Regions from separate parts of the Corynebacterium minutissimum genome, predicted to be linked through region 1. Evidence: predicted binding sites of a transcription regulator. Region 1 holds the regulator's gene; the other holds the start of a gene.
What was found. The regulator LexA, encoded in region 1, represses DNA repair genes until DNA is damaged. The targets are predictions, from matches to a motif close to CGAACANNTGTTCG.

Region 1 (15,083 bases):
TGTACCTCCTCGGCGTCGGGATTCTCAACGTCGACAAGGTGCTGGCCAAAACCGGGGATCGGGGAGCGGCGACAGTAGGTAAGTCCAAATCCTTGGTGGGGCTGGTTGGCCTAGTGCTCGCAGTGGTCAATATTGCCGCGGGTATCTGGTGTATGGTGACGACTCCGCCAGGGCCTGTCGTGTTGATCTTCGTCTTCACCTTGCCGTTCCTCGCTGTCACACTTGCCGGCCCCTTCGCCCGGGCGCAAGTTCGCTGGGCAGCCGCGGCGATCAAAAAGGTGAGCGGATGGTCGGCACCCGCGCTAGGAATCCGCTCCTCCGAAACCGTCGGGACGACCTCGAGGGTGGGGCTTGCTACCGCGCTCGTAGCCATTCCGCTGGCAGGCTTCACAGGTGCACAGACCTCGTTATGGGCGGCAAATTACGTAGGCTCCCAAAATTTCCAAACGGTCCCAGTCGTCGTTGACCAAGATTTTCGCCTGCTGGAAGCGCAGGAAGCAGACGGTGTATGCGAGGAGATCGGCGACGACTGCCGCGGGGTGGTCTACTGGCAGCCCTCGGACTTCGAATCCGCGGGGGAGACCTCCGTACCGATGGAGAAGGCGTCTGACTATTCTCTGGCCGGATCGAATGACCACGTGATAGGGCAGCTACTCTCGCCCGCGGCGCCGGTGAAAGCTCACAGCCCCTTCTACCCAGACTTCATGGTGCCGTTCTCCGGTATCTCTAGCGAGTCTCCGGTCAAACCGGAATGGGGGCTTCCCGTGGTCGCAGAATCGGCTAGCGCACCGGATCATCTCCGGGTGGAGTCCGCGCAGGATTGGGTACGGCACGTGGATATGGATAGCCAGATCATGTACGGGCCCCACGGCGACGGAACCGCCGGCTTCGTCCCCACCGCGGCCTACACTCTGCTGGCGATCTGCCTGGTCCTCGCGGTCTCTGTGATGGGCAAGCGGGCCAATTTGCATGCGTTCTTCTCGCCACTGCGTCTTCTGGGCCGTACCCAAGGCGCGATCCAGCGAGCAGAGTTCTGGGCAATCCTCTTTCCGTACTGTGTTGCCATGCTGACAGCGCTCCTAGTGGGCATCTGGTACACGGTCGCCGTCCATGTCGCAGTCTCGGCGTACCCCGGGGCGCTGCTGCCTTACCTTCCCCCAGGGCTATGGGTGCTCTTTGTCCTCGTCTTCTTAGGCACGAGTGCGACTGCCTTCTTGCCAACTCCAGACAAGGACGAGCGTGGCGCAGATGCGCCCTAGACACTGGCGTGCCGGCGCCTAAAGATGCAAAAATCCCGCCGCGTGGACGGGATTTCCTTGCTAATTACTGCAGATTACGGGCCGCAGCTTTAGGACCTTTTAATCGGCGGGCGCTGGTTAAGAAGCGTCGAGGTCCTGCTCAATGAGGCCAGCAATCTTCTCAACAGCCTCTTCGTTGTCGGAGGTCACGGTGACTTCGTCACCCTGCTCTGCACCGAGAGCCATGATCATCAGGGAGGATGCAGCATCGGTTTCATCCTCGTCCTCGTCACCAACGAGGGTCAGGAAAATGTCCTCATCATACTCAGCAGCAGCATCAGCAATGATGGAAGCCGGACGTGCGTGCAGTCCGACAGAGGAACCAACCTTGACGGTCTTAGAAGCCATGATGATAGTCCTTTCGACTTAAAGATTTTTCGTGGTTACAAGTGTACGCGCCTTCTAGGAAAGACGTCGCAGTTTATGCGGCAGCCTTGGCGGTTTCCGCCTTCGCAGCAGCCTCTTCGGCGGTCTTGTTTGGCCAGAATTGCTTCATAGCGATGACAGCGATGGCCGCCACCGCCACGCCCGCGAGGATGGCCACGAAGTAAGCCCATGCAGGCTCGATTGCGAAGATGACGAAGATGCCGCCGTGCGGAGCGCGGGACATGACACCCAGCGCCATCGACAGTGCGCCGGTGACTGCACCGCCGAGCATCATGGACGGGATGACGCGAAGCGGGTCGGCGGCAGCGAACGGGATAGCACCCTCGGAGACGAAGGAGAGGCCCAGCAGCCATGCGGATTTGCCGTTCTCCTGCTCCGCCGGGGTGAAGAGGTTCTTGCGCACGAAGGTAGCGATAGACAGTGCGATGGGGGCGACCATACCGGAGGCCATGACAGCGGCCATGATCTTCATGGAAGCTTCGTCACCGGTGGACAGACCTGCGGTGGCGAAGAGGTAGGCGGCCTTGTTGACCGGACCGCCCAGGTCAGAGCACATCATGAGACCGAGGATGATGCCCAGCAGCACAGCGGAGGAGCCGGACATGGAGGCCAGCCAGTTCTGCAAACCGTTCATGATGGCGGCCAACGGAGCACCGAGCAGCAGGTACATGAGCAAACCAGTAATCATAGTGGCAAGCAGCGGAATGATGACGACCGGCATGAGGGAGCCGACCCAGCGCGGGACCTTCCACTTGCCAATCCACATGGCAACGAAACCAGCGATAAGACCGGTGACCAGACCGCCGATGAAGCCGGCGCCCAAGGTAACGGCGATGGCGCCGCCGGCGAAGCCCGGCGCAATGCCTGGGCGTCCCGCCAGTGCGAAGGCAATATAGCCGGAGAGAGCCGCGACAATGAATCCCATCGCCGCTTGGCCGATGGCGAAGAGCACGGCGCCAAGGTAGAGACCAAGACCTGAGTGCTTGAACGTCATCGTTGCGCCGTCGACCACTACGTCATGGCCAGGCAGGTTCGTCAGCGAGTAGTCGGTGGTGATGGCCTGCCATCCGTTGGCTACGTCGTAGCCGCCAAGCAAGAATCCCAGCGCCAGTAGAAGGCCGCCTGCGGCGACGAAAGGCACCATGTAGGACACGCCGGTCATGATGGCTTGCTGGATGCGCTTGCCCCAGCCGAGACCTTCACCTTCCTCTTGCGCGTTCGAGGAAGCGGCACCAGCAGTGCCTGACACCTTGTGAGCGTTCGGGTTCTTCGAGGCAGCAATAGCCTCGTCGATCATTACGCCCGGCTCGTTAATGGCGCGTTTGACTCCGGATTCGATGACCGGCTTACCTGCGAAGCGCTCACGGTCGCGCACTCCGACGTCGGTGGCGAAAATGACGGCGTCAGCATTCTCGATGACGTTAGCGGACACAGCGGTGTTGTTGGAGGAGCCCTGAGTCTCAACGGTGAGCTCGACATCGTCGCGCTCCTCGGCGGTTTGGGTAAGGGCATCAGCAGCCATGTAGGTGTGCGCGATGCCGGTGGGGCAGGCAGTCACAGCGACGATGCGCGTCTTTGTCGACTCCTTGGCATCGCTTGCGGGAGCAGACGTGGAATCTGAAGCCGTGACGGCGGCGGCTCCTGCGGCCGCGGATTCGGCTGGTGCAGCCTTCTTTTTGGGCTTTTCAGCGTTGACGACGTCGAGAACAAGCTTGACAATCTCGTCCTTGGTCTCTGCATTGCGCAAGGCCTCGAGGAAGTCTTTCTTCACCAGCGCGCGGGCCAGCTTCGAAAGGATCTTCAGGTGTGCCTTGCCACCGCCTTCCGGCGCGGCGATGAGGAAGACCAGCTGTGCGTTGCCGTCGGGGCCGGAGAAGTCGACACCGCGAGACAAGCGGGCAAAAGCCAGAGTTGGTTCGGTGACTGCTGCAGAACGGCAGTGGGGAATGGCGACGCCCCCGGGAACGCCTGTGCCAGCCTTGGCTTCGCGAGCAATGGCAGGTGCGGCGAGCTCATCGACGCTGCTAGCGCGGCCGGTATCGTGAACCAGTGTGGCGAGGTTAGTAATGACGGATTCGATGCTGTCACCGAAGTCGGCATCGAGCGCCACGAGGTCGGTGGTAATAAGATCGGATGCCATGTTTATGCACTCCTAACAGGTGCTATAGGGCGGGCACTGCAGAAACTGCAGTTTGATCGATATCGAGTTGTTCTGGGGAAGGCAGTTGAGTCCCAGGCAGGGAAGCGGCCGCGGAACCATAAGCGACAGCCTGTCGCAGCGCCTCCGCGTAGGAGGAACCGTTGCGGCGCGCAAGGATGTAACCAGACAGGGATGAGTCACCGGCACCCACCGTGGACTTCACGCTGATTGGCGGGGGAGTAGCGACCCACGCCTCATCTGCGGTGACGAACACAGCGCCAGCCCCGCCAAGGGTGACGAGCACCTCCTGGATACCGCGTTCGACGATGACTCGTGCGGCTTCCACCACGCCACTAAAGTCACCCTTTTCGGCGCTGGCCTCCAGTGCTTCACCATCGACTCCTGCCAGTTGGCCCAGCTCGAGACCATTGGGTTTGATGAGGTCAGGGGCAGCAGTGTCGAGGTTCTCACCCAAGGCCGCCATGGGGGCGTCGGAGGTATCCACAGCGACGCGGAGCTTAGGGTTGGCGGTGCGAGCAACGCTCATCAGTTCGGTGTACCACTCGGTGGGAACTCCCCGCGGAAGAGAGCCTGACATGACGAGCCACTCGGCTTGTGGGGCATGTTCCTTCAGTGCAGCAGCGATAGCGCTGCGGTCCTCTGCCGTTAGTGTGGGGCCAGGGCCGTTGAGCTTAGTTGTGCGACCGTCAGGTTCCGTGAGGGTGGTATTGGTGCGAACGGCGCCGTCGATAGGCACTGCGTGCACAGGGATGGAGTCTGCGGCTGCTAGAGCGAGGAAGTGATCGGACGCCGCCGCTGGTAAGAGGGCAAGGCTGTCGACGCCTGCCATCGTTACCGCGTGGGTTACGTTGACTCCCTTGCCACCTGCGACATGGGAGACAGATTCGGCGCGGTGAACGGCACCCAGACGTATGGATTCGTTCAGAGAAATCGTGGCGTCGATACTGGGGTTGGGGGTCAAGGTAAGGATCATTCTGGACAATCGTCCCCTTTCGCAGTGTGCGTATATTGGGTGCCAACACGCTTCGCGGCGTCTGATGTCACGACGCGGGTCGCCCCAGTCAGCGAAAAATAGATGTTGCTTCTATTCCGATTCTTGTCCGGTTGTGCCCGAATGTCAATAGAATCACTGTGGTTTTCGTTGCATTTTCATCCGACTTGTGATGATCTGGGGTAGAGAAAAAATCGTCTCCGTTAAGGAACTGTGTCATGGAAACCGCATCCCCATCCACCATTAAAGGAACCGGAGTTGTTGCCGGTGTTGCATACGCCGAGGCAGTGTGGGTTCGTCCCCGTCCAGAACTACCCCAGGCCGGTGAAACCATCGCGGAGGACAAGTGCGATGCTGAGTACGACCGTTTTCTGGAAGCCGTCGATGTTGTGGCCAGCCGCCTAGAGCAGCGAGCTGCCGGTGCCGAAGGCCAAGCTGCCGAGGTGCTCGGCGCTACGGCCGGCATGGTGAAGGACCGTGGCTGGCACAAGGCAGTGCGTAAAGGAATCCGTGGTGGCAAGAACGCCGAGTATGCCACCGTGGGAGCCACGGACAAGTTTGTCACGATGTTTGAAGCCGCTGGCGGTGTTATGGCCGAGCGCACGACGGACTTGAAAGACGTGCGCGACCGTGTGATCGCGCAGCTGCGTGGTGAACAGGAACCAGGTCTGCCCATGGTTGAAGGCGAGGCTGTTCTGCTTGCAGACGACTTGGCGCCCGCCGATACCGCTACCCTCGATACCTCCCACATCAAGGCTCTCGTCACTGAGCTCGGCGGTCCGACCAGCCACACGGCAATCATCGCCCGTCAGCTCGATATTCCTTGCATCGTGGCAGTCGGGGCAGATTTGCGCACAATCGAAGCTGGTACCCAGGTCTTTGTTGACGGCTCGGTGGGCACGGTCGCACTTGGTGCTGACCGTGAGAGCTCTCTTCAAGCAGTGGCGGAGTACCGCGAGAAGGCTGCGCGTGTTGCTGAGTGGCGTGGCCCAGCGCAGACCAAGGATGGTCACCGCGTGCAGTTGCTCGCCAACGTTGCCGATGGCAATGCCGCACGTATCGCCTCGGACTCTCAGGCAGAAGGCATTGGCCTGTATCGTACAGAGCTCTCCTTCCTCTCTGCGAGCGAGGAGCCGACTGTTGACGAACAGGCTCGAATCTACGGAAAGGTGTTCAATGCCTTCCCCGATTCCAAGGTGGTTGTTCGCACCCTCGACGCGGGTTCGGATAAGCCAATTTCCTACGCCACCCTAGATTCCGAAGAGAATCCGGCACTGGGCGTGCGCGGACTGCGCGTGGCTCGCGATAATGAGGCACTGCTTACCCGTCAGCTTGACGCTATTGCTCAAGCTGCAGCCAACCGTGGTGAGGAGGCAACCACGTGGGTTATGGCTCCGATGGTCGCCACCGCTGTGGAGGCGAAGTGGTTTGCAGATCTGTGTCGTGAGCGCGGACTCACTGCTGGAGCCATGATTGAGGTTCCTGCAGCGGCCCTCATGGCCGACACCATCATGCCGCACTTGGACTTCGTGTCAATCGGTACCAATGACCTTACGCAGTACACGATGGCAGCAGACCGACTGTCACCGCAGCTGGCCTACTTGACCGACCCATGGCAGCCTGCTGTTCTGCGCCTTATTCAGCACACATGTGTGGTGGGCCGTGACAACAATGTCCCGGTTGGCGTGTGCGGTGAGGCAGCAGCTGATCCGATGCTGGCCTGTGTTCTTACTGGTTTGGGGGTGACCTCGCTGTCGGCTGCGTCGACTGCCGTTGCTGGCGTTGGCGCACAGCTGGCTGAGCTCACCTTCGAGCAGTGCGAGAAGATGGCGGAAGCCGCCGTTAACGCGGAGGGGCCGTCCGAGGCCCGTACGAACGTTATTGCTTTGCTAGAGGAATTCTAGATACCCGCACTCTGTCTCTAGTGCGTCTCTAGCGCGACGCGAAAACCGCCCTCAGCCCTTGACTTTGAATGTCGAGGATTGGGGGCGGATTGTGTCATCGCTGGACCGGAGGCCTAGGCCTCGTCGGTGGATAAAAATCCTATGACCTAATGAAGCTTCTTATTTGTCCTTGGCAATGATGACGTCGATACCGTGCTCCTTGAGGGCCTCGATGAAGGACTCAGGTGCAGCTGCATCAGTAATGACAACGTCGATGTCATCGAGTGAGGCAAAGCTGACCAGGTAGTCATTGCCCAGCTTGGAAGAGTCGCAGAGAACAACAACACGATGAGCGTTAGTTACGAATGCTGACTTGATCGCAGCTTCTTGAGAATCGGCAGTAGAGAGCCCGTGATCGATGGTCAGTGCGTTGGTGCCAATAAAAGCAACGTCGGCACGCATAAGCGCCATGGTCCGAAGGGCGGTATCGCCAACAACGGCTTGGGTAATGGCACGAACGGTACCGCCGAGCAGCTGGACGTCAGACACCCCATTGCTGGCTAGAGAAAGCGCAATGGGAAGACTGTTAGAAACAATGCTGAACTGTCCGGCGGAGAAACGTTGCCCAATCAAGTCGGCGAGGGCATTAGTCGTTGTGCCTGCATCGAGGAAGATACTTCCGCCATCTGGTAGTTGATCAAGAGCGGCCCGTGCGATAGCCATTTTGGCGCCAGTTGCAGATCGTTGACGCGTGTCCAAAGTGAACTCCGCGGTCTGGAAAGATTGGGAAGCCACAGCGCCACCATGGACGCGGTGGACAACACCTTCTCTGTCGAGGACAGCAAGGTCCCGGCGGATGGTTTCGGCTGTGACATCGAAACGTTCCGAGAGTTCGGTGACGTTGACTCGTCCCTCCACGGCGGTCAACGAGGCAATCTGACGACGGCGCTCTTCGGCGTACATAGTTCCTCCCTTTGAGGGGCTCCATCGGGTCTGGTCGCAGCGTCAAGTCGGAATGGAGTAATTCGCGAGTCGGCTTAGCGGATGGAGCAACACGTGTTGCTGTGATGTTCCCATTCTCCCATTGCGTGCGGACAAAACGGAACTAAACAAATAGAACTACACATTAAAAAGGCTTAATCTCACGTCAAACCTAGCTCTGTCCAGCAAATTTGGGAATCTGTGATCTTGGCCGCTAAGCGGGCATAAATCGGGCATCTACACACACAAGGGGGTAAGAGCATAAATAGTCCCCGCTCAATATGTCCACATTGAGTGTGGAGCGAAGGGGAAATCGAGCGGGGGAAATGGAGGGAGGAAAGGAGGTTGTGGGTATGCGACAGCTAGAGCTTGCGGAACACCGAGACGACCTTGCCCATAATTTCCGCTTCGTCACCTTTGATGGGCGAATAGGCGTCGTTATGCGGAAGGAGCCACACGCCTGAAGAGTCACGGTGGAACTCTTTAACGGTGGCTTCCTCGCCGTCGAGGAGGGCTGCTACGAATTCTCCTTCTTCCGCTACGGATTGGGAGCGGATGATGACCCAATCGCCATTAAGGATGCCGGCATCCTGCATGGAGTCACCCACAACCTGCAACATGTAAAGCTCCCCATTGCCCACGATGTCATCGGGCATCGGGAAATAGGTGTCAATGTTTTCTTCCGCAGTGATGGGGGAACCAGCGGCGATGCGTCCAACGACTGGGATGTATGTCGGCGCCGAGGCTTCTTCAGGAACATCTCCAGTTGCAGGTTCGACGACGCTCATGGTGGCGGCGGACTTGCGGCCAGGTTTCTTGGACTCGTCAGCGCTAGGGAAGTGGCGAACATCAACGGCGCGCGGCTTGTTGGGATCGCGGCGCAGGAAGCCTTTCTCCTCCAGCTGCTTGAGTTGGTAGGCCACGGAAGAGGTGGATTGAAGTCCGGTGGCATCCCCAATCTCGCGAATGCTTGGTGGGTAGCCTCGAAGCATTACGGCATCGTGGATAACTTCGAGAATGCGACGCTGGCGAGCGGACAGAGATTCGAGAGTGGGTTGATCGCTCTTCTTCGGTTTGCGGGCCATGTTTTCTCCTAGTGACTCGGGGTAGGGCGGTGGGCGCGTTTATTGGGTGGGGTAAACGGGGTAGGGCATATCGAATGCTTGTCTCCTTTTTAGCATGGAAAGAAAAAATGTTCGACAGTTGCCACGCAAATGTGGACAAACTTTCGAGAGGCTGTTATAAATCGAACATACAGACCAAATCGAACGATTGGGCGATGGAGATGTTCGAAAGTGTCGGACTGGTTTCCTACACTCTAGTCATCATCGCTACCGAGTTATTGCAATCTGAAAGGGAAGAATATGGCTATCGTACTTAACACCCCGAACAAGCGCGGAATCTCTCGTGACGAGGTAGGAATCTCTCGACCTGCAGTTGTTCCGCCAGCGATGGTGTGGGAACCTGCGGCACCTCAATCCGCACCACGTCAATCATTGCGTCACTCTCCTGGTGTTCGAACTTTATCTCCGATAGATAGAACACAGGAGCGTAGCCAAGAAAAGCTTCGCGCTCGTGCTTCTACCCTGAATTCGGACTCGAATCGACGCTGGGGTAGCTCGAACGTAGGTAACTATGTCCTTGGCGCTGTCTTTGGTGTAGCAGTATTCGTCGGCACTGTGTGGGGAGGGCTGAGCATCGACAGTGAGGCGTCGTTTGTGCCGGCATCGTCGCCTTCTGCAGTGGCATCTTCTCACTAGGGGCCAACAACGGGACTGGTAGGTACCCAGTCGGTTAAGCAGTGAGTAGACTACGGGGCGATATGCCGCGCCTTGTTTTATGAAAATCAACGGCCCATTTTCTGGGTTAGTTCACTCGGAGCGGCACATGTGTACGACCCCGAGGAAGGATGCCGCGCCGTGTATTGCCCGTTCTGTCACAATGAACAGTCGCGCGTTATTGACTCTCGCGTAGTAGATAGCGGTACCTCGATCCGCCGTCGGCGAGAGTGCACTGCGTGTAAAGGCCGTTTTACGACGGTTGAAAAAGCCGTTCTGTTGGTGGTCAAACGCAGTGGCCTCGCGGAACCCTTCAGTCGCGACAAACTTATTCGCGGTGTGCAGCGAGCCTGCCAGGGCCGCGACGTCAGCGACGATTCGCTGAAGAAGCTGGCGCAGGAAGTTGAGGAAACTATCCGCAGCCACGGTTCTTCCCAAGTCAATGCCAATGACATTGGTTTGGCAATCCTAGAACCCCTGCGTGACCTTGATGAGGTTGCCTACCTTCGCTTCGCTTCGGTCTACAAGTCCTTTGAAAGCGCGGACGACTTTGAGTCGGAGATTCGTCTTATGCGCCGTCGGGATAGGGACTCTTTTTAACGCAACTTATCGGCTGCTTTCTGTACTCGGCGCAGCGATACTGCGTGAGCAGTGCCTAGGCGCTGAGCAAAAAGCGATACGCGCAGCTCCTCTATCATCCAGTAGATGTCCTTGACCTCACGCGTCTTTTCTCGCCCGGCAGGGAGATTACGGAGACGATTGGCTAGGTAAGCCTTGGCCTCATCAACGTCGGCCTGGCGGTCAGCGTCACGGTCCGGATCGAGGTTCATGTCCTCGAGACGGATCCGTGCGGCCTGAATATAGCGGGGGAGGTGACGCAAATGCTGAATACCGTGGATCGTCAGAGCATTCGGCGGCAGCAGGAACTCGAGCTGCGCGCGTATATCGTCTATAGCCGGGCCTTCCCAGTGCTTTAGTTCTGCTGAGAGGTTGGAATACTCTGCCAAGCCCGGAGCAATCGCAACTACAGACTGTCGTACACGGCCTGGTACCTCTGGTTTAACTGCGTTGAGAAGTGCGGTGAACTCCGCTGGACTGCGAACAGGTCCGCCCTTCTCCATCATGATGTCGCGTACAGCAGCGACACGGGCGTCATTAACCAGACCATCAGCGCCGCCATGCGGGTATGCATCAACAGCAACTCGCTGTTGCAGCGGTAGACCCTTGACCATCTGCTGTGTGCTCACGGAAATCTCACGGAGAAGAAGAGTGAGTGTAGTGGTGATCATGGAGGCGTCGGCAGCCGCCTTAGTGGGATGCACTTTAAGGGCTACGCCTTCCTTGGTTGCCACCAGTGCAGGGTAAGCGGTGACCTCATGGCCATCCACCACGGTGGTAATTTCCTCATCGATGCTGCCCAAAGTGTCGTCGGACCACTCCTTGACGGCCTTGGATTCAGATTTGCGGCCCACCCGGGATACCGAGGAGGAAATATGACCTGCCTGTCGCTGGACTAACGCCTTGAGATCACGATCGGAGTCAATGACCTTGCCGCGTTTGTCCACCGCAGCGAAATTCATACGCAAGTGCGGGTCCAGCTGTTCAGGACGGAAATCACTGGCATTGATGCCTTGCCCGCCCATCTCTTGTAGAACCGCTGCGAGCTGCTCGGTAATGCGCCCTTCGTAGGGCAAAAGCTTGGGCAGTGCCCTTTCAGCAAATTCCGGTGCCGGGACGACGGTACGGCGCAACGCCTTGGGCAAGGAACGAATGAGTTCAGTGACAAGTTCGAGGCGCAGGCCAGGAACGAGCCAGTCGAATCCCTCGGTGTCGAGGCCCGCAAGCAGCGGCACAGGGACCATGAGGGTGACACCGTCGAGGGGATCACCAGGCTCGAATTTGTAGGAGAGGTCGTAATCAATACTGCCTTTGAGCCAGCGATCCGGGAAGGCCTCCTCAGTGACGTCATGGTCATCGTCGAGAAGCTGTGAAGGGTCAAAGTCAAGGAGATGCTTGTTCTTCTGCTTCCTCCACCAGGAGTCAAAGTGCTTCGCCGTGTTGATATTCTCCGGGATACGCTGGTCATAGAAATCGAACAACGTGTCCTCATCCACGACGAGTCCGCGTCGGCGGGCCTTCTCCTCAAACTCAGACGCCTCAGCGAGCTTGCGCTTATTGTCATGGAAGAAGTGGTGGTGGGTGGTCCAGTCGCCGTCGACAAGCGCGTGACGAATGAACATATCGCGAGCCGCAGCCTGATCCACATAGTGGTAGGGCACCGTGCGGTCAGCCACGACGGTGACGCCGTACAGCGTCGAACGCTGCGTCGCTACTGCGGAACCGCGTTTGCGTGACCACGTAGGATCAGAATAGTTGTGTTTAAGCAGGTCTTTTGCCAGCTTTTCTACCCAAGCTGGGTCGATTGCGGCGACATCGCGTGCCCACAGCCGAGAGGTCTCCACTAGTTCAGCGGCCATAAGAAACTCTGGAGGTTTCTTCGCCAGCGCGGAGCCAGGGAAGACGAGGAAGCGGGTATTCCGCGCGCCAATAAATTCCTTGGAATTGCCGTCGCGGGCGCCAATGTTGGAGAGCAATCCAGAAAGCAGAGACATATGGATGTCATCTGGGCGCCGTTCCGTAGCTTCCTGAGCCTTCCAACCCAGTTGCTTGGCCACGTCACGCAGTTGGCGCACGAGATCGAACCACTCGCGGATGCGCATATAGTGCAGGAAATCCGCTTTCATGCGCTTGCGGAAGGCATTTCCGCTCATTTCTTCGCGGGTTTCCTGGACAAAGTCCCAGAGGTTAAGCATGGACAGGAAGTCTGAGGTCTTGTCCTTGAACCTGGCATGGGACTGATCCGCTTGAGTTTGCTTGTCTAGGGGGCGCTCGCGCACGTCTTGGATAGTCATGGCGGCGACAATGATCATGACGTCGGTAAGGCAGCCTGATGTATTGGCCTCGACGAGCATGCGGGCCATCCGCGGATCGACTGGAATGCGCGCCAAGTCTCGTCCCACGTGAGTCAAGACGGGAAGGCCATCTTTTTCTTTATGTTGGAGTGCGCCCAGTTCATGGAGGAGAAGCAGACCATCGCGTACGGCTTTGGGCTCGGGAGGCTGAACGAAAGGAAACTCTGAGATATCGCCAAGCCGCAGAGAAATCATCTGCAGAATGACGCTAGCCAGATTGGTGCGCAGAATCTCCGGGTCAGTGAACTCCGGGCGAGAGAGGAAGTCCTGCTCGCTGTAGAGGCGAATGGCAATGCCGTCAGCCACACGTCCACAACGGCCAGAGCGTTGGTTGGCACTAGCCTGGGAAATAGGCTCAATAGGCAGACGCTGGACCTTGGTACGGGTGGAGTAACGCGAGATACGCGCCGTGCCCGTGTCCACGACATAGCGGATTCCGGGAACGGTCAGCGAGGTTTCGGCAATATTGGTGGAGAGCACGATCCTTCGCCCGCGGTGTGGACTAAAAACGCGGTGCTGTTCTTGGTTGGATAGGCGTCCAAAAAGGGGAGTGACTTCCACACCACGCCAGTGGCGGCCTTCAATGGCCTCCATTGCATCGCGGATATCGCGTTCACCGGGGAAGAAACAAAGGATGTCGCCTTCGCCTTCGGCCATGAGCTCTTCGATGGCCTCACACAGGGCGTCCAAGGGATCGATATCAATGGTTTTGCCACCAGATTCAATCTCCAACGGACGGTAACGGATCTCTACCGGGTAGGTGCGTCCGGAGACCTCGATGATAGGGGCAGGTTCACCATCGGCGTCAGCGAAGTGCGTGGCGAAGCGCTCTGGGTCAATAGTGGCAGAAGTGATGATGACCTTGAGATCTGGCCGTTTAGGAAGAAGCCGCTTGAGGTAGCCCAACAGGAAGTCAATGTTGAGGGAGCGCTCGTGGGCCTCGTCGATAATAATGGTGTCGTAGGCATTGAGGAAACGGTCGCGCTGCATTTCTGCAAGCAAAATACCGTCGGTCATGAGTTTGACAGCGGTCGTGGAAGACACCTTGTCATCGAAGCGAATGGCGTAACCAACAGATTCCCCGATGGATTGACCGAGCTCGTCGGCGATGCGCTCAGCGACTGTGCGGGCAGCAAGACGGCGGGGCTGGGTATGGCCAATGAGACCACGGCGCCCGCGGCCGAGCTCCAGACAGATTTTTGGAATCTGGGTTGTCTTACCGGAACCAGTCTCGCCGGCAATGATGACCACCTGGTTGTTCGCGATGGCCTCGGCGAGATCTTCTCGGCGTGCGGTAACGGGAAGCTGCTCTGGGTACGTAATGTCCGGTACTCCAGCGTCGATGGCGGCCACGCGCTTTTGTGCTGCGGCAATATCTGCGCCTATTGCTTCTAGGGCCTGTGGGGCGCGGGCTTTACGGAGGCGGCGGCGGAATGCGCGTTCATCACTCAACGAAACGTTAGTGAGAGCGCTATAGAGTTCATCGCGAGTTGCAGTCATAATCGCCCTAAAAGTCTACTCGCTCACGGATTTTCATGAAGTTGTTGGTACTCTCGTGTTGTCACTGTGACCAAAGATGTAAAGGACACAATCAATGACTAATCCCTTTGACCCTAAATCGGAGGACAATTCCTCCAACAATGGTTTTGGCAACGGCGCCAATAACGGTGCTGGAAACAACGGTGGATTGCCGCGTTATGAGCCGACAAACCACCCGGAAGACCAGGCAGGTTTCGGCCAACCTGGCGGATACGGCGCTAACGGCGGCTATGGTTCGAATGAGGGTTTCGGTGGAAACTCTCATGGTGCAGGGCAGCAAGGCGCGAACGCCTATGGCGCAAGCCAAGAATATGGCGGCTACGGTGCCTACAACACCGGCCAGCCGGGCTACGCTGGTGCGAGCTACGGTGAGGACGGCAGCTACGCGGGCCCCGGCCCGCAGGCAGGCCCCGCCTACACCGGCCCAGTGAGCGCTATCGAGGCTATTAAGTGGGGCTTCGGTGCCGCACTGAAGAATCCGGTGCTCTGGATTTTGGGTGCTTTCGTGGTCGGAATCGTTCAGATTGTTCCGCAGATTTCTCTGAGCTTCGCTCAGCAGAACAGCGATAGCGTGGAAACAGGTCTGACTGTTAATTTCCTGTCGCTTCTCGTGAGCATCCTATCCTTGGTTATCAGCTTGATCGTCTACCGCTTGGCGTACCGCGAGATTGACACGCCAAAGCCGACGTGGGGCACCCTCTTCCAAGGTATTCGCTGGGTGCAGCCGTTGGTAGTCAACCTCGTACTAGGTGTCCTTGCGGCTATTGCCATGGTGATCGCCATTGTCGCAATCTTTTTCTTGGGCTTCGGTGGTGCTGCGGCGACGGGCGCCAACAGCATGGAGCAGCTCGAGGAGGGCCAAATCCTGGCCCTCGTAGGCTCTGTGTTTGGCGGAGTGATTGTGGTTGGGCTCATTGCCTTGTTCATTCAGCCTTTCTTCACCTTGATGCCGTGGTTGGCCGCGGATACGTCCTCCATTGGTGAGGCATTCTCTCAGGGCCTCAAGCTGGGCAAGGAGAACTACAGCCACATCCTGCTGCTCCTCGTGCTGTCGGGCCTTCTCGTTGCGGCTTCCGCAATTACCCTGGGCCTT
Region 2 (15,083 bases), 710 kb from region 1:
CCCTCGTGCTACGCAAAGGTTCTCATCATTTGGTGGACCGAGTCCGTATGCGCAAACTTTAGATTCGGCAGCTAGCGTCCAAAACGGCGCGAGCGCTGTGAATAATCGCGCAATGCGCGCAGGAAATCCACGCGTCTGAAAGCCGGCCAGTAGGTATCCGTAAACCAGATCTCAGAGTAAGCAGCCTGCCACAGCAAAAAGCCCGACAAGCGCTGCTCGCCCGACGTGCGAATAACCAGGTCAGGGTCCGGAAGGCCCTTGGTATACAGGTTGCTGGTGATGGCCTCCGCGGTCACGTTCTCCGCAATCGCTTCAGCGCTCAACCCCTTCTGCGCTTCGCTACGGATGAGGCTCTGGACAGCGTCGACAATCTCCTGACGCCCTCCATAACCCACCGCAATATTGACGATGACGCCTTTGTGGTCTTCCGTAGCTGCAGCGGCACAGCGCATCTTCTCGGTGACCTTTTCTGGAAGCAAATCCAGATGCCCCACCAGGCGAATCTGACAATCCAGCTCACCCTGTGACAGGTGCGTGACTACATCAGAGATGATGTCGAAAAGCAGCTGTACTTCCTGCTGGCTGCGCTTGAGGTTCTCAGTGGACAGCAGGTAGATGGTCACGACTTCAATGTCGGTGCCATCGCACCACGAAATCATTTCACTGATTTTCCGCGCGCCTTGGCGGTGACCGTGGCTAATGTCCGTGAACCCGGCCTCCCGCGCCCATCGGCGGTTGCCGTCCGCCATGATGGCCACGTGCCGTGGTTGCGGCTTGCCCTTAATCTCTCGCGTCAGGCGCGCTTCATACAGGGGGTAAAGCGCTTGGCTGAGGAATGTCACGGTCTCGCCCTCCGCGTTAGAAGATGGACTTCTTACTGGTATCGAGGATGCCCGCTTCCTTCATAGCGGCGTCAACAGCCTCATCATCGAAAGGATCAATGCCATGGTCCTCCGCAAACATAGTGCGGCGGCGGAAACGGGAGTAGCGGCGGTGGAAGTTCCAACCGGCAAACAGCACTGCGACACCCATCAGCGCAAGGATCAACAGGCCGATGGGAGACGCCTTACCAAACTCCGGCCCCACCGGCCCGCTTTGCGCGCCTTGGGCTAGAAGGGCGACGTCGTGTGCCGCGAAGTACAAAGCATTCATGCTTCTAAGACTCCCCTACTTCCGGGATTCCTGCAAATAAATCATTTTCGGGCAGCTCCGTGGATACCCGCGTCTTAGCCAACTCAAATTCTTCCGTAGGCCAGTGCTGTTGTTGGACCTCCACGGGCGTCGCCAAGAATGCTCCTGCGGGATCAATCTGAGTGGCATGCGCGCGAAGAGCGTCCTCACGGTTCTGGAAGTAGTCCGCGCACTCCACCTGGGTGGTCACGCGCGCCATAATGTCACCAAACGTTGTGTCCCAGCGCGCCAACATAGGCTCGTAGGGGCTCACCTTGCCTTCCTCCAGCAGCAAATCGTGGAAGATCTTCATGCGCTGGTACACGAACCCGTGGCTGTAGTACAGCTTCTGAGGCTCCCAGGCCTGACCAAGCTCGGGGTGGTAGGACTCATCCCCAGCCTTGTCCCACGCAATCATGGAGGAGCGATACACCATAAGGTGGTCCGGGTGGGGGTACCCGCCATTTTCGTCATAGGTGATGATGACCTGCGGTTTGAACTCGCGAATGATCTTCACCAGTTCTTGCGCCACATCATCGTCGTCCATGAGGGCGAAGCAACCTTCAGGGAGCAGGTCCTTAATGTTGGGCGCTAGCGGGTTACCCGGCAAACCGGAGTCAATGTGGCCCAGCCACGTGTGCTGGACACCCAATGCTGCGGCAGCCTCGGCCATCTCCTCACGACGGATGCTGCCCATGTTTTCCAGTACCCCGGGGCGATCCATGGCAGGGTTAATGATGTCCCCTCGCTCACCACCGGTACAGGTCACTACGAGGACCTCTGCGCCTTCGGCGGCGTACTTGGCGGTGGTGGCGGCACCTTTCGAAGATTCATCGTCCGGGTGCGCGTGGATAGCTAGCAGGCGCTTAGTACTCACTAGGTGATACATCTCCCTTTACCGTCGTCTTAAACAATGGCCCAGTCTAGTGGATAGTTTGTTCTGGCCGAAGGTTGGATAGAATCAGATTCATGTCATCCGCTGGTTCCGCTCGTCCTGCCTCCCGTTCCCAGTCCCGTTATGGCTCTTCTACTAAGAGCACGGGCTCGTGGACGAACCGCGCCATCGTCCTCGTCTTCCTGGCTGCCTTCATTGCCATGATTGTCTTCGGCGTGCAGTATTTCCGTACTCAGCAAAAGGTCAATGCGAATATTTCCTATGTCTCGCACGAGATTATTTCTGATGACACCGCACGAGTTTGGGTCGACATTACCCGCAACCGCGTGGAAGAACCCGCATACTGCATTGTCCAGGCCTTCGATTACTCCAAGGCCGAGGTCGGCCGCCGCGAAATCGCCGTCCCCGCTGGCGGTGAGGAAGCCCAGCGCGTGGCTATCGACGTTCCTACGAACCACCGCGCGGTAGCTGGCGGCGCCTACGGCTGCTCCGGCGCAATCCCTTCCTACTTGGACATCGACACCATGGATTCTGTCGAATTCACGGGTGAGGCAACAGATAGCTAAAAGCCCAGCTATGCTAGTATGTTGAGCGTTCTGAATGGGCCGTGCCACCTGCACTTTTGCGCCCATTCTTTTGAGAGATTATCCGTAAACGGAAGGTTGCACCATGGCTGAGCAGCAGAAGCAGTACATCACCCCGGAAACCAAGGCCAAGCTCGAGGCCGAACTGCAGGCCCTCATTGACCACCGCCCGGTCGTCGCTGCCGAGATTAACGAGCGCCGCGAGGAAGGTGACCTCAAGGAGAACGCCGGTTACGATGCCGCGCGTGAGATGCAGGACCAGGAAGAGGCCCGCATCAAGCAGATTTCTGAGGTTCTGGCTAACTCCACCACCGAGCGCACCGCCGTTCAGGAGGGCGTGGCCCACATCGGTTCCGTTGTTCACGTCTACTACAACGGCGATAAGGACGACCGCGAGACCTTCCTCATCGGTACCCGCGCTGCTGCCTCCGACAACAAGGATCTGGAAACCTACTCCGAGCAGTCCCCACTGGGCGCCGCTTTGCTGGGTGCTGCCGAGGGCGAGACCCGCGAGTACACCGCTCCGAACGGCAAGACGTTGTCGGTCACCGTGGTCTCTGCAGCACCGTATGATTCTGCTAAGGCCGCCACGCCGCGCCAGTCCTAACTTATACTGCTCTACATCACCGTTTTTCTGAGAAAGAGTTCTACCCATGAAGAAGTTCACTCGTTTCGCCGCTGCCGGTCTGGCCGTCACCGCTGGTCTTACTCTCGCCGCTTGCCACCCGCCGAGCCAGCAGGATTCCGATGAAAAGGTCGACACCGCTGCCACCTTCGAAGCTGAGGCTCCGGGCGCCGGTGCTTCCGAGGAAACCGCAACCGAAACCGTGACCGAGGTTGCCACCGAGGTTGCCCCTGCGACTGGCTCCGAAGTTGTAACCAACTAGCTTCACGACGAAGCGGCACCACGATTGTTGTGGTGCCGCTTTTCGCGTTTTGGTCCTCCGGTCTTAGTCCCCGTCTCGGGCCCATTCCCCAATCACGCCCGGAAGCACCGCCGGCGATTCTCCCAGCAGGTCACGTTTGTTGGGATCTCGTTCAACCTGCGTGGTCACGGATTTGATCTGCTTTTCATTCTCTCCTCCACGGGCCGCGCCGCCCATCATGGGCATCATGCGGAGGCCCGCAGCGCCCTTCGCCACGTGTGCCCCGGACTTGGCTGCCACCCCGGCACCGTTGTTTCCGGCTCCTCCAACCGCGCCCCCAATAGGGCCCGTGACGGATCCGCCAGCTCCGCCCGCGCTTGCCGACGCCCTTCCGTCCCTCGCCCCGCCAGACGCCGCCGCTCCCGGTAGTCCGCCGAGGACGGGGTGCGTTCCGGTCTGCGGTGAGGTGGCAGACGCTCCCCCAAGGCCCGCTGCCGAGGTCAGCGGGTTTTCAGGAATGCGACCCAGCGCTCTGTTCATTCCGTTGTTCATGCCCCTCGGCATGCCGCCTGTCAGCGCACCCGCTGTACTGCCACGGCCTCCCGGCAGCCCCAAGGCTCCCATGCCGGATGCTCCCGCACCCGCGCCACTGCCTAATCCGGCGGCCGACAGGGCTTGTCCGTTTGCCGCCTGAACGCCACCCATAAGATTCACGGAACTAACCCCTGCGGTGGCTGCGGACGTGTTCATTTGGGAGGCGTCGATTGGCTCAAGCGCATCACCGAACCCTAGCTCGCTCAAGATACTGCGCCCGCGGTTGCGCAAATCTGACTGGAACTGCGCGATCTCTGCGGCATCCATTCCCAGTTCCGAGAGCCCCTTCATCTGTCCAGTCGCAGCGTCAAAGGATCCCGGACCAACCTCACCACTCTCCATAGCCTCTGCAATCTGCTTAGGCCACGTAACTCCGTCGGTGTTGTACTGGGTTCCATCCCCAGCCACCGCACCGAACTCCGTGCTCACATCGCCCCCACCACTCGGCGGGGCTGCATCCATGAGCGCGTGTTGGTACGGCATAGCCATAACAACCCCCTCTTGTAGCAGCCCCTGCATATGAAGCAACGCTGCCCTTTCCGCTGCTGCGCGCGTAGCAGGCTCCGGAATAGCCATCACCTCGAAGGCAAGAGCTACTGCCTCTGCCTGGGTACTCATAATGCGGGCTTGCAAGCCGAAGAGCTTCTGCTGCATTACCTCGGAATTTGCAATGAAGTGGGTACCAGCTTGCGCTACCTCACGGATTTTGGCCGCTGCTCTCGCCGTTGGTTCACTGTCGTTCTCGGACTCCAACGACGCCGCCGAAGCATGGAGCCCCTCAACGATGTCGCCGACTTCCGCACTCAACGTCCTCCAGCGCGCCTGCGCTTCCGATACATCCCAGAATCTCGTTGTAAACAAATCCGAGGCCAACCCCATAATCGAAGCGCCTGGGTCCACTACCGGCATCGTGAATCCGAACGGACTATATCCAGGGTCCGGCTGCTCCACGATGGGCATGGCTTCTGCCCCACCGCCACCTCCAGCATCCGCAACGTCGAGCCCACGACTATTCAATTCATCTTGGGATTCGAAACCAGCTAGTTCAGTTTGCAGAGTATCCCCTAACCAAGCCACCTGACTCCTGAAACCTTCCAACGAATTACGCGCAGAACCCGGATCCGTCGCCAACACACGCTCGTGGATCGCACCGACTTCACTTAGGCCTGTAACTGTTGAAAATCCCCCGTCAAGTGGGCTATGAGCACGCTGTTTTGCGAACTCTAGGTTCCTATCCAGATTGTGTATTGACTCCACATGGCTATTTAAATTGCTCTCATTAATTAACATTTTAGACCCCGAGCCCCTAACTCTTTAAAGCAAAGAACCCATTATCCTTCCCACGTTCTTGCAATTATCTACACTTGGATATCTAACTGATACTTCAGTCCAAGATATTGAAAAGGTTCCCTCTTTAGTTTCGACGTATCCAGTACAAGTAGCGCCTTCAATAAGTGAATCTATTACAAAGTAAATTGTGTCTCGATATTGACCAGCCCCGGGCCTCCCTTCGGGAAACGCATCTTTAACTTCCGCCATTGAAAAGTCACGAGTTTCAAAAGTAACGTTGGCAATTGACTTTTCGGAGGATTCAAAGACAAATCGACAAGACCTGAAACCGGATTCGCGCTTTGCCTCGCCTGTTGCCACCAACCCCATGTCAGCTACATACAAACGCATTCTCTCCGTGCACGGATCGAAGACCCTAAAGCCAGGAACGCTTCGATCGAAACCCCCAAGTGGCGGCAATACACCATCCCTCAGCGGCGATGATTCAAACTTCCCCGTGGCGGTGGCATCAGCGACCCCCGAGTCCACTGAGCCACCGCCGCCCCTAACGTCAGAGAAATCGTGAGAGCCCCCGTTACTGTCGCCATGAGAACGAACACTCAGACCCTGCAATGATGCACAGCTCGATAGCACCCCCATACAAGCCGTCACCAACACAAGGCCCCCGATTCGCTTCATGGTTTTCCTTCTCAACCAATATCCCTGACTTTTCGAAGCCACCTTCCGGAGCGGACTCCGTGAGCGGCTTCAGAAACAAGGATGCACGAAAAGACACCGGCTGTCTCGACAGATTGTATGAATCACTTAAGAATTTGATAAACCAACGAGACTTATCAATGAATACTATTAGAAGTTTGGCAAATAGATACTGGCAGACCCTGTGACACAGGCTACCCTCAGGGCTGACAGATAAGCTCGATCTAATTTGAAAAAATTTGGGACGGGTACCCCCGAATTACAATAATGGAAGTAGATGAGCTGGGCTTTTCGGCCACGATTCCCGACGAGCAGTTTTCCCTTTCGAGGCGTAACACGTGCAATGACATACTCTGGCAGCGACAGGGAGATTCGCGGCATACGGCAAGCAAACCAACAAACCTTTTCAGTAAAAAATGAGACCCAAATTACCCTTGCGTCCATTAACGCGACCATGAACCAACCTAGAAACCTCCAATTCGGCGCCCATATGGGCCGTAACTTCTCACGTCGGCGTTTTCGACGAAACCAAAGAAGACTGCCACCACGACCAGGTGGCAGGCGAATGTAAACCCGAGTATCGCCGGATTGGAAAACTACAACTCACTCAGAGCTACATGCCTGAGTTCGTCGTCGTATGAAACGACGTTGCGCGATTCTCTCCCCTCTACGTGACCACTTGGCATCCCGTCGTCCGTGACAACGAAAGTCGCGACAGCAAATCACCTCACCTAGCTTCGTCGTTTCTGACGACGACGAGCCTTTGACGCCATATTCCCTATTGCTTAGAAGGGAATATCGCCACCGTTAGTATTGTCGCGGTCTGCGGGGTCGGTCATGTCGAAGACTTCAACGATGTCACCGTTATCCAACTCCACCTTTAATGCTTTGGCATCCTCATGCATCTTCGCTCGATGCGCCATAACATCCTCAGCAACACTACGAGCCCACCTGCGCATCGAGGGTGCTAGCGGGCCTGTGGCTTGCGTGGTCACCCAACTGCCATCAGCTAACAACCACACCACATCACCGGTAACGGGATCCAAAATATAAAAGGCCCTGCCCTCGGTCTTCATATTGTGATGACGCTGGCACAAACACACCAAGTTATCTGGATGTGTTGGCCCACCCTCGGCATAATTAATCCGATGATCCAACTGACACATCCACGCTGGCACATCACACCCCCCAGCCCGACACGTCCCATCACGGCCCTCAACATACTTACGCACAAAATCAGACGGACGATAAGAATCAGATGCTTTAGGTACCTGGCTTAAATCCCGCTCAACCACCTTGGCTGCTGGTATATCCTCACCACGCCACCCATGGCCCTGAACAAACACCGGTGCCCCCTCCACATCAGACGCCTTATAAGTATGCACCACCACTTTGCCTGCCTCCGGCTCCACTGTGCCCGACAACAACAGCACCATGGCATCCGCCATTGAAACCTCATGCTTTCTGGCGGTTTCTTTAATCAGCTCATGGATGACCACACCCACAGTGGAATCAACCTCTAACTCAAGAAACGCCCGCTGGCCTCGAGTAAGGATGGAATACCGGTTCTTTTTACGCGTATCACGAAATGCTACTGAATCATCTAATACTTTGGCGATATCACGCACCCGGCGCCGAATCTGACTCGCTGTCGGAAACACCTGATTAGGCCGCTTCGGTACAAACCAGCGCGAAAGATTCTCATCAATTTCTGCCACCACCGCCCTAGTCGGATGCCCCAGCTTCGACATGACCTCATCAATCGCTACCAGCGACGCCATATCCAACAACGCCTGCGCATCCTGCAACTGCTTGACCTTCGGCAATTCTTCAAGCCGAAGAACCCCCATCACATTCTTAGCGACTTGCCTGGCCGTCTTGGCAGTCTTGACCGAAAGCTTCATCACTTCACTATCAGAATCAGCCTCCAAAGCCGGAAGATTATGTAACCAAAACTCGTACTCCGCGCGCCGCAGAAACATCCCCGCAACACAAACCGGATCATCAGGATTTGAATGAGAAAAATACGCCAAAGGAACAGAAGAAGTTGTTGTTGTGGTTGCCACCATAAGTGACCCACCCCTTAAAGACTAGAACATACGAACATGCTTTCTAGTCACAACACTACCCAACCGCCCCGACACCACACCAGACCCCACAACACGCCACCAAACCTAGACCAAAACAACACACCCGTTCGAACACACTCTTGCCAACACCACATATAGACGGCGAATTATCAAACACCCCACACCACACTGTGACAAACACCACAAAACCGGCGGCCAACACCAGTTAAGGTGTCAGCCGCCGGCTATATAAGGCGTTGGTTAAGAACTAATCCCTGAAGTAGCTCAGCAGACGCAGAATCTCGGTGTAGAGCCAGACCAAGGTCACGGCCAAGCCAAGGGCGATACCCCACGCGTACTGTGCCGGAGCACCCTGACGAATAAGTCGGTCAGCCTGGTCGAAGTCGGTCATGAAGGACAGGGATGCCAGGACGATGCAAACCAAGGAGAAAATAATGGCAATCGCGCCGCCGTCACGCAGCGGGTTAAAGCCGAAGAAAATAGCGCCCAGGAAATTAACCAATGCCAAGACGGCGACACCAGTAATGAGTCCGAACATAATCTTGTTGAACTTCGGGGTCACCTTCACTGCACCGGTCTTGTAGACCATGAGCATGCCGATGAAGACGCCGACCGTACCCATAATGGCCTGGCCAATGCCCACGCCGATCTCACCTAGGTCGGCGAGTGCCGCACCACCCGTTTTATCAAGAGATCCACCGGCAACGATGTACGAAAAGCCACCGACAAAGAGGCCCTCAAATGCGGCGTAGATAAGAGTCACGGCAGCAGAACCGAACTTCTTGCCAAACGTCGACACCAGCACGGTAATCAAGCCACCGATGGCACCAACCAAGGTCAGACCCATCGCCACAACTGGGTTAAACAGCGCGCCAATGCAGAAGTTAAGAACAGCCAGCGCGATGATGACGGCGAGGGTGATACCAGTCTTGGTCACCACGTCATCAACGGTCAGCGGGCGGTCGGCACTACGGGTGGCCTCGTTAAACGGGTTGTCGCTCTGACCAAACGGATTGCTCTGAGTCTGGTTCTGGTTTCGGCTGGATGAGAGGGAACTCATGACGGGGTTGCTAGAACGCACGTGAATCCCGATTCCTTTCACAGTCTTGCTCAATAAAGACGGCCCCATAAGGGCCGCCGTGGTTATGTTCTCACTAGCTTCAACGCACTCGATTGCTAGGAAGTTCCCAAAAATCCCAAACTTTGCAAAATATTCTTAAAGAGAGGCGTCGGGAAGCACTGTGCTTGTCGACGCCTCCCCCTACCCGCACGACTGGCCTCATACTTCGTGACTCGCATCTATATAGTCACGGATAGCGCAGCCCGATTAATTGGAGGATTTCTGGACACTTTTTGGACACTTTCGCGCCAAAGTGGCCATATCCATCTGCGTTTCCGCTGGTCATGGTGCCCCCAGTGGTGCCCCCAGTGGGACTCGAACCCACACTGAATCGATTTTAAGTCGACTGCCTCTGCCGATTGGGCTATGGGGGCCAAACCGTGCCCACCTATTTTAGGGCACGGGTGCTCGCACACTAGTTATTGGGTCAGGCTGCGGCGAGACCGGCGATAATTCCGTCGAGAATATCCTTCTCACTGATAAAGAAGGAGCGGGCGCTGCTGTTGCGCTCAATCATGGTCATGATGCCTTCGACGGCTACGCATCCACCGCCGATGACGTCAGCACGGCCTGGGTGGATGACCGGATTGAGGGCACGGACGTCCGAGGACAGACCTATCATTTGACGGATCAGCACACGCAGGGCGTCGAAACGCAGCTCGGAACCGTGGATGGAATCGGCGTCATAGCGCTCCATGCCTTGGGCAAGAGCAGACAACGTGGTGAAGGTTCCGGCGCAGCCGACGAAGGTGACGGCTTTGTCGATGGGTACGATTCTCTCCACGTCGGCCATACGCTCAGCGACGTAATCAGTGGCGATCTCGATTTCTGCTTCAGTAGGCGGATCACTGCGCATCATGCGTTCGGTGAGACGGACACAACCCATCTGAGCGGAGTGAGAGCCTAGGATTTCACCGTCGATAGTGCCGACGACGAACTCGGTGGAGCCTCCACCCAAGTCAATGACGCAATAAGGCCCCTTCTCCGAGCTGAGGTCCGCCACAGCGCCGGTAAAAGACAACAGGGCTTCCTCCTCACCGGAGATAATCTCAGCGCGAGCCCCCGGCTGAATTTGGCCGAGAAGCTCCGCCGTCATGTCGAAGAAATCACGATGATTCTTGGCATCACGCGTGGCCGAGGTAGCCACCATGCGCACGCGCTCAACCTTTTCGAACTTCATCTGCTTGACGTACTCCTCCAAGGCTGCGCGGGTACGCGCGAGGGCCTCCGGAGCGAACTCGCCGGTAGCATCGACGCCTTGACCAAGGCGAACAATTTCCATCGTGCGGGAAATGTCCCGAATCTTGCCATCGCCTTGAATCTCACTGATGAGTAGACGGATGGAGTTGGTTCCGCAGTCGACAGCAGCGACGCGAGTCATAGGTCAAGCCTTTCTGTTAACCGGCGTTAGAAAAATCAAATTGGGCCATATCGATGCCCAAGTCCCCCACGGTAGGCCACTCTTCCGGAATGGCGCTGCCACGGAGTTTACCGTGTTCTGCTGCCATTGCGACGGCTTCCGTGCCGAAACGTACGCGGTCGGGACCTTCGGCCAAGGCATATGCAATCAGTACGTGGAGGCACTTCACGCGATCTGGCATACCGCCACCGGAGAACTGCGTACCGAGATCTTCCATCTCGTTGCGGATAGCAAGGTAGTGCTCGTGAGCGGCCAGATAGTCCTTCTGCAGCGCCTCATCTTCTGCGAGGCGCTGTTCCATCCACTTCATGACGTGGGCGACCTCAAGGCGCGACGCTTCGGCCGTCAGGCGCGGGTCGGTGAGGTAGTAGAGAGTGGGGAACGGGGTGCCGTCGGGAAGCTTTGGCGCAGTTTTAATCACTGCGGGCGCTCCGTCGGGGGTGCGGTAAGCAATGTCTACGACGCCGCGCGGAGTGCGGCCAAGTTGTTCGCGGACAACGTCAAGATCAGCATCGGTCACGGTCATGGCAACCATTGTGGCACGGCGACTGGGATGAGTCCTATTCCGATTCGGCAACGGAGTCCCACAGCACGGTGTACCACTCGCGCTCATCAATGTCTTCGCGGTGCTCTGAGGTCACGGTGTCACCGGAATCCATGCGCGGATCCATGATTCGGAAGGCGGTTTCACCTTCGTCCATGACGCCGAAGCGGCGGCGGGCCTCTTGTTTGATGTACTCGTCCGAACGATACTTATCGATTTCCGCCAAAAGCTTGTCCTTGCGCTCTTGCTTGGCTGCGATGGAGCTTTCCAGGCGGGCAATTTCGGACTGGCCGTTGTAGTAGTTACGCAGCGGCACGGCGATGGTGAGCAAGACGACGAGTACCACCGCGATGATGACGCCTACCCCGAGGATATCGAGACCTTTAGGCTTCTTCGGGCGCTTCGGGGTTTTGTGGGCATCGCGGGCACGCGTGTGGACCGGAACAGTGTTCCGGCGCTTCGTGCGAGTAGGGGTAGTGCGTGCCATCGGAGAGTAAGTCTAGCTATCAACCGCCAGGGTTCAGGACGGCGCGCGTGGGAGTCACAAAAATAACAGGTGTCACGCCAAAGGCGCCACAGTTTCCTGTGACGCCTTTAAACGTGGCCCACAATCACGGGGCACAATCGAGCTTCGGGGGAGGTGATTAACCCTGGAAGCGCGGGAATGCGGAGCGGCCGGCGTAAACGGCGGCGCTGCCCAGTTCCTGCTCGATACGCAGAAGCTGGTTGTACTTGGCAACGCGCTCGGAACGAGCCGGAGCACCGGTCTTGATCTGGCCACAGTTCAGGGCAACGGCAAGGTCAGCAATGGTGGTGTCCTCGGTCTCGCCGGAGCGGTGGGACATCATGGTGCGGTAGCCGTTGCGGTGAGCCAGTTCAACGGCATCGAAGGTTTCGGTGAGGGTACCAATCTGGTTGACCTTCACGAGCAGGGCGTTAGCAGCCTTCTTGTCGATGCCCTCCTGGAGACGTGCCGGGTTGGTGACGAAGAAGTCATCGCCAACGATCTGGACCTTGTCACCGATGGTCTCGGTGAGCTTGGTGTAGCCCTCCCAGTCATCCTCCTGCAGCGGGTCCTCGATGGAGACGATCGGGTAGTTGGCAATGAGGTCCTCGTAAACCTTGGCCATCTCTTCAGCGGTGTGCTCGCCGCCCTCGAAGTGGTACTTGCCGTCCTTGTAGAACTCGGAGGAAGCCACGTCCAGTGCCAGGGCAATGTCCTTGCCCGGCTCGAAGCCAGCCTTCTTGATGGCCTCAACGATGAGATCAAGTGCGGCCTTGGTGGACTCCACAGACGGTGCGAAACCACCCTCGTCACCCAGGCCGGTGGACAGGCCCTTGTCCTTGATGACGGACTTGAGCGCATGGTAGACCTCGGTACCTTCACGCAGTGCCTCACCGAAGGTCTCCGCGCCGATCGGAGCAATCATGAACTCTTGGACGTCAACGCCGGAGTCCGCGTGGGAGCCACCGTTGAGGATGTTCATCATCGGAACAGGCAGGACGTGAGCGTTCGGACCACCAATGTAGCGGTAGAGCGGCAGGCCGGCGGACTCAGCGGCAGCCTTGGCTACAGCGATGGAAACGCCGAGGATGGCGTTAGCGCCGAGGCGAGACTTGTTCTCCGTACCGTCAAGCTTGATGAGCGCTTCGTCGATGAGACGCTGGTCATCAGCCTCGAAGCCAGCGATCTCGTCGGTGATTTCTTCGTTGACGTTTTCAACTGCCTTGAGCACACCCTTGCCCAAGTAGCGCTCGCCGCCGTCACGCAGCTCGTGTGCCTCGTGAACACCGGTGGATGCGCCAGACGGAACGCCGGCGACGCCGCGTGCACCGTCGTCGAGGAAAACCTCAGCCTCAACAGTCGGGTTACCGCGGGAATCAAGAATTTCGCGTGCCATTACGTGGATGATGTCAGCCATGCTGCTTTCACTCCTAATAGAACCAAATTGAGTGTGGTTTTGTGCTTCGGGAGGACTCCCAAATCACCTGCTGCCCATTGTTCCAGGAAAGTTCGGAACATGTCGGGCATAACCGGACAACGTGACAAAGATCTAGGAGGTTGCCGGCTGCTCGATCGCGTAAGAATTGGCAGCACCCGCCACTTTACGCAAATAATCCTCGGATTGGTTGTAGTTGAGAATCGCCGAGCGCCACCCTTCCGGGGTAGACAGGTCCCGATCACCAAAGCACAACAGGGCGGCGGCGCCGAGGGCGGCGTCGTCGATATTATTGGGGTCCGCCACACCATCGCCGTTAGCATCGCGCCCCAGATGATCCCAGGACGAAGCGATGAACTGCATGGGGCCTACCGCGCGATCAAATTCGGCATCGCCATCAATCGCTCCACCATCACTGTCTGGCACCAGCGTGGTGTCATTAGTCCCGTCCAGGGGAATGCCCACAATGGGCGGGTCAGGATAGCCATTCTCATCCAGAGAAGACCGATGAAACACATTGCCGTTATACGTGCCATGGCGGGTTTCTACCCATCCGATGCCAGCAAGAGTGTTCCAGCGCAGGTGACAGTTGGGCCAAGCCGCATTCGCAATAAGTTCGGCGTTGCCATAGGCGCGCAGGGCCTGTTCGGGAATGCTTGTGGAGTCCTTCAGTTGATCCGACCACCACGTCAACTTGTCGGAGGTACGCCCAGGGGCCTCCACGTCAATCGCTGGCACCTCTGCCCCACCAATTGGCGGTAAGTCCTGGGGTACAGGCTCAAGCTGACGGAAGGGCGAAGGTTTGTCCAGAAAGGACAAGCTCCAGCCCACGAGGGAAATAATAAGAATGATGGCCAAGACGATACCGAGGCCGCAGCCCCCGATTCTCCTCAGCCCCTTGGTCATAGGCAGGGATACTACAGCGCACCTTTACGGCCGGCCCGGACCGACACAGAATGATAAAAATTATGTCACAGTGTTCCCATGCGTAACATTGTGCGCTACACTACGCCATTGAACGGCTCGCCGAGCCGGGAAAAGTGCTGTTCTACTCGTAATTCAAGGAGACCCATGTCCATCCGCCGTATTGCCGCCACCGCTGCCGCTGTTGTCACCCTCGGTGCTGCTGTTCCTGCCACCGCATCCGCTGCTTCCCTCGAGGAGCTTGGCGGCTTCCTCTCCCAGGGCATCCAGACCGCTGACTGCGACACCCTGCGCAACACCCTGACCCTCATTGATAAGACCACCGAGGGCGATCTACTCACCGAAAACACCACCCGCAACCAGCTGTCCAAGAACCTCACCGCCCTCGGTGGTTCTGAGGACCTCGGCCCGCTGGCGCTCGTCGCTGTGAAGTACGCCGGCCAGACCGCTGACCGCGCCCTCGAGTGCAAGATCGTTAAGGAAGACACCCTCGTCACCGGTGGCACTGGCCTGTCCTCCAAGATTGCGGACTACGCCCCGCTGCTGTCCTCCGTTCTGAAGCAGAGCTAGAAGCTCACTTAACGGTTCTCGCGGGCTTTCCCCTCAGCCCACAGGCGCTCCTGCTCCTCTACCCCGACGACGTCCTCTGTGCCGTCGAACAGGTAGGGCGCGCGGGAGCGCATTTTGTTTACAAAGGACGCTGCCACATCATCCAAGGTGAAAGCGCCTCTCCGCGCGGCAATCTCCGCGTGAAAAAGAACCTGGAGAAAAACGTCTCCTAGTTCTTTGAGAAGCTCGGCGTCAGACGCGCCATCCTTTACCGCGTCAGCGAACTCCGCGGATTCTTCAGCCAGGTAGGGCAATAAGGTGTCATGGGTTTGATCGCGCTCCCACTCACCAATACTGCGAGCCTTCGACATGACCTCCCGCGCCTGCCACAGAGGGTCGTC

Region 2: the regulator LexA is predicted to act here: its motif matches at 8,196-8,209, upstream of I6J26_RS10740 (HNH endonuclease signature motif containing protein).

What each region holds. Positions count from the first base shown of each region.
Region 1 is NZ_CP069533.1:259,817-274,899, reverse strand. It holds gene I6J26_RS01255 (FtsX-like permease family protein) at 1-1,259, shown strand, start outside; gene I6J26_RS01250 (HPr family phosphocarrier protein) at 1,377-1,646, opposite strand; gene I6J26_RS01245 (PTS fructose transporter subunit IIABC) at 1,720-3,825, opposite strand; gene pfkB (1-phosphofructokinase) at 3,848-4,819, opposite strand; gene ptsP (phosphoenolpyruvate--protein phosphotransferase) at 5,056-6,741, shown strand; gene I6J26_RS01230 (DeoR/GlpR family DNA-binding transcription regulator) at 6,901-7,683, opposite strand; gene lexA (transcriptional repressor LexA) at 8,064-8,786, opposite strand; gene nrdR (transcriptional regulator NrdR) at 9,621-10,079, shown strand; gene hrpA (ATP-dependent RNA helicase HrpA) at 10,076-13,951, opposite strand; gene I6J26_RS01210 (hypothetical protein) at 14,046-15,083, shown strand, end outside.
Region 2 is NZ_CP069533.1:2,278,422-2,293,504, reverse strand. It holds gene coaA (type I pantothenate kinase) at 1-62, shown strand, start outside; gene I6J26_RS10775 (isoprenyl transferase) at 72-842, opposite strand; gene I6J26_RS10770 (hypothetical protein) at 859-1,152, opposite strand; gene mca (mycothiol conjugate amidase Mca) at 1,157-2,047, opposite strand; gene I6J26_RS10760 (DUF4307 domain-containing protein) at 2,140-2,631, shown strand; gene greA (transcription elongation factor GreA) at 2,735-3,256, shown strand; gene I6J26_RS10750 (hypothetical protein) at 3,303-3,536, shown strand; gene I6J26_RS10745 (hypothetical protein) at 3,600-5,186, opposite strand; gene I6J26_RS10740 (HNH endonuclease signature motif containing protein) at 6,881-8,164, opposite strand; gene I6J26_RS10735 (Bax inhibitor-1/YccA family protein) at 8,433-9,266, opposite strand; tRNA gene I6J26_RS10730 (tRNA-Leu) at 9,603-9,679, opposite strand; gene I6J26_RS10725 (Ppx/GppA phosphatase family protein) at 9,733-10,686, opposite strand; gene I6J26_RS10720 (DUF501 domain-containing protein) at 10,703-11,251, opposite strand; gene I6J26_RS10715 (septum formation initiator family protein) at 11,286-11,756, opposite strand; gene eno (phosphopyruvate hydratase) at 11,914-13,191, opposite strand; gene I6J26_RS10705 (hypothetical protein) at 13,324-14,115, opposite strand; gene I6J26_RS10700 (hypothetical protein) at 14,281-14,703, shown strand; gene I6J26_RS10695 (MazG nucleotide pyrophosphohydrolase domain-containing protein) at 14,712-15,083, opposite strand, start outside.